2 regions of the Shewanella sp. 0m-6 genome follow, and region 1 is predicted to be linked to the other one. Evidence: predicted binding sites of a transcription regulator. Region 1 holds the regulator's gene; the other holds the start of a gene.
The links. The regulator sigma-54, encoded in region 1, starts transcription at its own class of promoters, with help from an activator protein. The targets are predictions, from matches to a motif close to GTTGGCACGNNNNTNGNNT.

Region 1 (4,216 bases):
AAGGAAAAAGCTTAATAACTCGACCCCATCAGGCAGAAAAGTGAGGTGCTTAACCAGCTCATCTTTCTTTTCTGGCAGGTTACGAATATCGACACTGATGGCGACAAGCTTAGTGTTACCCGATAGCTCTTTGAGTAAGGTCCCCATCATTGGCAAGGGCAGGTTATCGACACAATAATAGCCGAGATCTTCTAGCATTCTTAATAGAACGGACTTACCTGAACCGGAGCGACCTGAGACTAAAACAAGCTTCATCGTATGATTACCTGATAGACATTAAACAAAATGTATGATTTTTGTGGTTATATTGTGTAAGTGTATAGATTAACTTTTTTAAGGCTGAAAGCAAGAAGTTGAGCGGGTGAATAAGAATAAATAATATTGCTGTAATAATTACTTAGGTCTTTAAATCATTTACCTTTTGTGTAAAAAAATAAATAACTTAAAGACCTGAGTAGTTAGCTATTGGGTAATGACTTGGTATAGCTCTGATTCATTGCTGGTCTTTCTCAACTGCTTAACCACCGCTTTATCGTTGAGTTTTTCAGCCATACAAGACAGTGTTGCTAAATGTTGCTCACACTGATCAGATGGCACCAATAAAGCAAATAGAATATCGACAGGCTGCTTATCGAATGAGTCAAATGGGATAGGAACTTCACATTTAACCAATACTGCAACTGGACGTTCTATATTCGACAGCCTTCCATGAGGAATCGCTATACCATTACCTATTCCCGTGCTACCCATTTTCTCTCGTGCCAAGAGACTTTCAAAGATCTCTTGTGAAGAAAGGGTTGGGTACTGGACAGCGGCAATGTCACTGATTAACTCCAGTACTTTTTTCTTACTGCCCGGAGTGGCGCAGGTAGTGCACTCCGGCTGCAGGATGGTACTTAGTTCCATCGTTAGTGTTTAGTCAGCTTCTCTTTGTGTTTAATAACCTGACGATCTAGTTTATCGATCAGGGAGTCTATTGCAGCATACATATCTGCATGTTCCGAAATAGCAAATACTTCCCCTTTTTTAAGGTGAATTTTAGCTTCGGCAATCTGCTGCATTTTTTGTACATTCAAAATAACGTGCACATTATTGATCTGATCGAAATGTCGTTCAAGCTTTGTAAATTTCTCTTCTACATAACCGCGTAGTGAATCGGTGATTTCGATGTGATGTCCTGTCAGGTTGATTTGCATTATCGATCCTCCATGTGCCTAATTTTGAGTTATAAACTCTTACGTTGGTTTGAGGGCGGGATCAGCATCGCTTCTCGATATTTTGCAATCGTACGTCTAGCAACTTTAATCCCTTGTTCAGCCAGAAGCTGGGCCATTTTGCTATCGCTTAACGGTTTCCTCTGGTTTTCAGCTGCGACTAATTTCTTAATAAATGCCCTAATTGCTGTCGATGAGCATTCTCCGCCATCGTCGGTACCCACATGGCTTGAGAAGAAATATTTTAGTTCAAAAATGCCCCTTGGGGTGTGCATGTACTTCTGTGTGGTAACACGTGAAATGGTAGATTCATGCATTTCAACAGCTTCGGCAATGTCATTGAGTACCATAGGTTTCATGGCTTCTTCACCGAACTCAAAAAAGCCTTGCTGGAATTTGACGATACAGTTTGTCACTTTCAATAAGGTGTCGTTGCGGCTTTCCAGGCTCTTTATAAACCACTTAGCTTCTTGCAGGTGGCCACGGATAAATTGACCGTCGGCCTGATTCGTTGTGCTACGCGCCATTGATGCGTAATGCTGATTAACATTAATCTTAGGCATATAGTCAGGATTTAGCTCTACCACCCAGCGACCTTTTTTCTTGCTGACAGACACGTCGGGAATGACGTATTCATCTTTACTGCGTGCAATGGCAAGCCCAGGTCTTGGGTTAAGAGTTTGGATCAGTGTGATCGCCTCACGTAAATCATCCTCTTTGAGTTTTGTTTTACGCATTAACTGCCTAAAATCACGCCCCGCAATAAGGTCTAAATAGTCTTTAATCAGTAATCTTGCATTTTCAATGTGCGGTGTATCTGCGGCATATTGTGCTAGCTGGATAAGTAGGCATTCACTTAAGTTGCGGGCGGCAACACCGATAGGATCAAAATGTTGAATTCGTTTTAAAACGGCTTCGACTTCATCGAGTTCAGTTTCAGGATCGCCCATCGCTTCGAGAATTTCGTCACAGCTCTGGGTTAAATAACCTCGTTCATCGATCGCATCAATAATCGCGGTGGCGATAGCAAGATCGTTATCTGAAAATGGGGTGAGGTTCTTTTGCCACTCAAGATGCTCATATAAGCCTTCGCTAGTCTCGCCTTGGAATGGCATGTCATCTTCACGACTTACGCCTGAGCTAGCATTAGAGGAAACGGTGTAGACTTCATCCCAAGTGGTATCCATAGGCAGGTCATCGGGCATGGAATCTTGGGTGAGGGCTTCGGAGGTGTCAACGCTTGCGCTATCTTGGGTGAGTTCACTATTAGAGTCATTTACAGAGTGATCTTCATCGTTGATCATATCGCCATCTGACTGCTCTTCATCTAGCTCCAGTAACGGATTAGAATCTAATGCTTGTTGGATCTCTTGTTGCAGCTCTAAAGAAGACAGTTGTAACAGGCGAATGGCCTGTTGTAACTGGGGAGTCATAGTGAGCTGTTGACCCATTTTGAGCTGGAGTGACGCTTTCATTTTACCGCTATTCCCTACACTGTAGTTAAACGTTAAAGCTCGTTGAACTGGCGAAGGTTGCTCAAAAACTCAACACGTTGATTTTTTTTGGAAATAATTCCATATTGAGTTTTTCAGCTTCCATACTGTGAATTAACTATAGCCTGAATTGTTCACCTAAGTACACCGCTCGAACCTGTTGGTTGTCCAAGATTTCGGCAGGTGTACCTTCAGCAATCAGATTTCCGTGGCTTACTATGTAAGCACGCTCACAAACGTCCAAAGTTTCGCGAACATTATGATCGGTGATCAGTACGCCCAGACCGCGACTCTTAAGTTGTTCAATAATTTTTTTAATATCGATAACTGAAATGGGGTCAACACCCGCGAACGGCTCATCTAACAAGATAAACTTTGGATTAGCTGCGAGTGCCCGAGCAATTTCTACCCGGCGGCGTTCGCCTCCAGACAATGCCATACCTTGGCTGTCACGAATGTGAGTGATATGAAACTCTTCGAGTAGATGCTCAAGTTGTTCTTCACGTTGCTCGTTATTGATGTCATGACGAGTCTGTAAGACGGCCATGATGTTGTCACGTACTGACAGCTTTCTAAAAATACTGGCTTCCTGAGGTAGGTAACCGATACCTTTACGGGCGCGTAAATGCATAGGATCGAGCGTAAGATCGTCATCATCAATAAAGATCTTACCCTTATCACTCTGTACTAGGCCAACCACCATGTAGAATGTCGTTGTTTTACCTGCACCGTTTGGGCCAAGCAAACCAACAATCTGACCTGTCTTTACGGTTAAGCTAACATCTTGTACGACGGCACGATTTTTATAGCTCTTAGCAAGATTGACCGCTTTTAAGGTGATTTGGTTCATTGCTGTTCCTGCTTTTTCGCTGGCGATTCTGGTTTCTCTTCCTGATAGGTTTCAGGCTGAATAATGGTGATAACTCTGTCATCGCCCTTGCCAGTACTTTCTGCAATAAGCTGTTGCAAACTGATGTTGTATTTAATGCGGTTACCTGTGACCTGGCTACCGTCTTGCGCTAGGGTGGCTTCGCCTACTAAGGTGAGTGTGCGCGTAGCAAGTTCGTAGCGGATCTCTTTTGCGCTAGCCGTTGCCGGGCGTCCATCATCCATTATTTGGGTGTAAGTGGCTGGGTTACCAGTCGCCACAAGCGTTTTACCGCTCTTATCTTCTTTTGAGAAAACCCGTAGCTTATCGGCATTCATCTTGATTGTGCCCTGAGTGACTTCGACAGGCCCAAAAAAGATAACCTGATTATTCTTGATATCAGCTTCTTGGCTAGCGGCCGCAATTTTCACCTCTTGCATCAGGTCATCAACTTTAGCAACAGAGCTGAAACTGAGCAGACAAAATAGGCCTGCAAGGATAGATTGATTGTATTTCATAGCGTCCTTCTACTCAGCTAAAGCGTTTTCTTTAGCTAGTATGAGTGTAAAATTGTTCAATATGTTGGCGTTACTGAGCTTCGTAGATACCTTCTACTTGGCTGATTAGTTTTACGCTCTGGG
Region 2 (4,216 bases), on a different contig from region 1:
ATCACGTTAGCTGAAATACTGCCAGATAAGCTGTTGCTTTGGTCGGCGTCAGATTCGCGCTTGGTATTCATGCTGTCTTTGTAGCGTAAATCGATGGGATTGCCGCCAATGGTCACATTGCCGCCGCCAGCATAAATGGGGTCAAGCGACAGATCTGTGCCTTTAGAGATCTCGTTATTGGCGCTCTTTTTAGCCTGAGTCTGCTCCATCAATAACACGGTAATGATGTCACCCACTTTTAACGCTTTAATATCAGAGTAAAGGCTCGATGCCTGACTATCTTGATACATAGAGCCGGTTGCAGCGATTTTGGTTGGCGGCGCTTCAGGATAAACTGGCGCGTAATAAGGATCATCAGCAATTGGCTTGCCATTGGTCGAATTACAAGCCGATAAAGCCACCATAAAGAAAACAGCCCACAAACGCTTCATAGTCAAAGCCTCTTAAAATATCTTAAAGATTCTGGTTAACGTAAGACAACATCTGGTCAACCGCAGAGATCACCTTTGAGTTCATCTCATAAATACGCTGACTTTCAATCAGGTTTACCAGCTCTTCGGTCACGTTCACGTTTGAGGTTTCAAGCGCCCCCTGACGGATTGCACCCATACCATCGAGTGAAGCCGTACCTTGAATAGGTGTGCCACTTGCCCCAGTTTCTACGTACAGGTTTTGTCCCATTGGGTCGAGTCCCGACGGATTAATAAAATCGGATATGGCTAATTGACCTACCACTTGGTTTTCGGCATTACCTGGCGTCTTAACAGAGACTTCGCCTTCTGCCGAGACGGTAATGCTAGTGGCGCCTTCTGGAATGGTGATAGCAGGCTGGATCACATAACCTGAACCCGGCGTTACGATTTGGCCGGTTTCATCTAAACTAAACTGACCATTGCGGGTATAAGCTGCGGTGCCATCTGGCATCTGCACTTCAAAAAAACCTGGGCCTTCAATCATCAAGTCGAGCGAGTTATCAGTGGTCAACATGTTGCCCTGAGTAAACATCTCTTGAGTTGCGACCACTTTAGTACCGGCGCCAATACTTAAACCATTGGGCAATTTAGTATTCGATGCGCTAATGCCGCCAGCTTGACTGACGTTTTGATACAGCAAGTCTTCAAATACAGCACGGCTCTTTTTAAACCCGACGGTACTGGCGTTAGCCACGTTATTAGAAATAACTGAAATATCGGTTTGTTGAGCGTCTAAACCAGTCTTACTTATCCATAAAGCGGGATGCATAGTGTCTCTCCTAGCTTATGCGCATTAAGGAAGAGGACGCGCGATCGTTCTCTTCTGCTGTTTTCATCATTTTCACTTGCATCTCAAACTGACGCTGTAGGTCAATCATAGATACCATCTCATGGACGGCATTAACGTTACTGCCTTCCACTGCGCCGCTTAGCAGACCGACGCTTGGATCGGCCTGCGCATTCTCACCCGACATTAAACGGAACAAGCCGTCTTCACCGCGCATTAAATTTTGATTACCTGGGTTGACCAACTTGATGCGAGCAACCTCTTCAATCACCTCGGCTGTGGCACCTGACGGACGAACAGATACAATGCCATCTTGAGAGATTTCGACCTTTTCAATGGGTAGCGGCAATACAATCGGGCCATTGTCGCCCATCACTGCCGTGCCTCTATCATTACGCAGCACACCAGAGTTATCGAAACGCAAGCTGCCTGAACGGGTATACGCTTCACCGCCATTTTCAGCTTGCACAGCAATCCAGCCATCACCTTTGACGGCAATGTCTAAATCACGCCCAGTGGTTTTTATTGGACCGCTAGAAAAATTAGCTGACGGACTTTCTGTCATCGAGAACACGCGCGTAGGTAAACCTTCGCCAAAAGCCTGCATAGAGCGAGCTTGAGCAAGAGAGGCTTTGAAGCCATCTGTATTTGCGTTTGCTAAATTGTTGGCACTGACCGCCAACGAATTCATATTCTGTTTTGCGCCGCTCATCGCGACATAGAGCAATTTGTCCACTTTACACTCCGTCAAACTTCCGTCTAACGAAATTAATAGCAAACATCGTGCCAAGATATATAAAGAAGGACGCTACGCTGCTAGGACGTGACTATTGACTTTAATTGAATGCCACTGCGAGGGCGTCGCGTTGCGACTTCTAGATCCTAGGTTAAAGCTAAGATGAGAAAAGCTGAGACGGGCATGCAAAGACGAACGGCCTGCGGCATGACGGCACGTGACTGTTTGATTGAATTGAAGGTCACTACGGAACGCTTCGCTTACGGAAAAGCTTAAAAGATTAAACTGACGGCATAAATGCCGACCTACGAAAAAAGAAGGTTCTAGGTTCTAGGAAAGCATAAAGATCAAAGCAATTGCATAAATAAAACCAATGCTAGCTTTTGACTTTTCTTGCGCTTTTCCTATGACCTAGAAGCGAAGCGTCCTCGAAGTGAGCCTGCGAACGCCCTAGTAACTTCTTAGCTTATACCATTCTGTGAGTGAGCCTGCGAACGTTCCGTCTTCCGTGAGCGAAGCGTTCGGCTCTTGTGCTTTTCCTCGGTCATAAAACCAAGAAGGGACCTCGCAGTGAGCCTGCGAGCGCCCTTCTTAGCTTTTTAAAGCTTATCGAATTTGCAGAACTGTCTGTTGTAGCGTGTTGTTCACTTCAAGCGTTCTTGAGTTGGCCTGGAAGTTACGCTGAGCAGAGATCAAATCAACGAGTTCGGTCGTCAAGTCTACGTTTGACTGTTCAAGTGCCGATGAACGAACACTACCAAAAGTACCACTGTTTGCCTCTCCGGCAAGTGCCGGGCCTGAGTCTAAACTCGCCTTCCAAGAGGTATTACCCGCTTGCGTTAGCCCTTGCTCGTTAGCAAAGCTCACTAAGGCAACACGTGCAAGTGGTACTGTTGAACCATTGCTGTAACTGGCGTTAATTAGGCCGTCAGCGCCTACTTCAACGTTAGTTAAACGCCCTACCGTAGTACCATCTTGAGTTAACTCTGTCACCTCAAATGGCGATGCATACTGAGTTGGGTTATTAAAGTTTAGCGTTAAGGTCTGGCTACCATCAGCGCCAGCGCCTAATACATCTGCACCACCAACACCTAAGGCTTCTGTTTTAATAACTGCTGGATTGCTGCCGGTATATGCGCCAGTATCGTTAAATGAAATAGCCGCGCCTTTCCAACCCCCTGCGTTTTCAGCATTAGCAGTGCCATCAGCCGTACCGTCACCGTTGGTATCAGTCTTATACTCACCCGCGGCAGGATCTAAATCGACAGGTTTGCCGTCGACTGCATAAAACGCTACCCAGTTACTCTCACCGGTGTGAGCGGCATTAGGAGGACGTACAAAGTATGAGGTTAAAATGTGTGGCTCACCCAGTGAATCATACATGGTCACTGAGGTTGAGTTATTAAATGTATCTGGGTCATCTGGATCGAACGCTGCTGGATCGAGTGTCGCCTCGCCCGCATTTAGGTTCATCTGAATGCCGACGTTATCAGTCTTAACCGGACTACCTGCGGTATCAGGGATCTGTACCGGTTTAGTGGTGGTTAAACTCACCGACGTCGAGTTACCATCTTTATCTACAGGGAAGGTCTGTAAGAAGTTACCTGCTGAGTCAACGATATAGTTATTAGAGTCAAACTTGAAAGCGCCTGCACGGGTAAATGAATGATCTTGTGATCCCGCTTCAGATGAGGTCACAAAGAAGCCACCGCCGTTAATCGCCATATCGAGCGAGTTATTAGTGAATGCCATACTGCCCTGATGGAATTGCTGAGCAACTTGACTCGTTGTGACACCACCACCCACTGCAGTTTTACTGTTGGAAAAAATAGAGTTCGCGTAAACATCGGCAAATTCTGCGCGAGATTCCTTAAAGCCAGTGGTGTTAACGTTTGCAATATTGTTTGCCGTTGTATTTAGATCTTTTTGGGCTGACGAAATACCGCTCAGTGCAATGTTAAATGACATGATTCACCTCAATCCTTGTTTAATTCGGTTTCGAGACATTGGCGCTTTACCTTAAGCCGCAACATCTCGCAAAATGAGTTTCTAGCTATTAGGTTTCAGATACAGCTAACACATCACTGATCTTAATTCCGCCAACGCCACGTAAGTTTAAGATAGCGCCTGTCGCTGCTGTGCCAAGTGAAACGCTAGTAACATGTGCGTAAGTCGATACCGGTAGCTCTTCGCTTGTGCCGTTAACTTTACCGCTGGCTT

Region 2: flgF (flagellar basal-body rod protein FlgF) is a predicted target of sigma-54. The motif match lies at 2,033-2,051, and genes of this name have one in related genera.

The regions. Positions count from the first base shown of each region.
Region 1 is NZ_JBRIMD010000004.1:197,864-202,079, forward strand. Features, by position in the region: gene rapZ (RNase adapter RapZ) at 1-255, opposite strand, end outside; gene ptsN (PTS IIA-like nitrogen regulatory protein PtsN) at 463-906, opposite strand; gene hpf (ribosome hibernation promoting factor) at 909-1,196, opposite strand; gene ACVBJC_RS04835 (RNA polymerase factor sigma-54) at 1,226-2,689, opposite strand; gene lptB (LPS export ABC transporter ATP-binding protein) at 2,826-3,557, opposite strand; gene lptA (lipopolysaccharide transport periplasmic protein LptA) at 3,554-4,093, opposite strand; gene lptC (LPS export ABC transporter periplasmic protein LptC) at 4,164-4,216, opposite strand, start outside.
Region 2 is NZ_JBRIMD010000011.1:95,814-100,029, forward strand. Features, by position in the region: gene flgH (flagellar basal body L-ring protein FlgH) at 1-431, opposite strand, end outside; gene flgG (flagellar basal-body rod protein FlgG) at 454-1,242, opposite strand; gene flgF (flagellar basal-body rod protein FlgF) at 1,253-1,996, opposite strand; gene flgE (flagellar hook protein FlgE) at 2,603-3,964, opposite strand; gene flgD (flagellar hook assembly protein FlgD) at 4,053-4,216, opposite strand, start outside.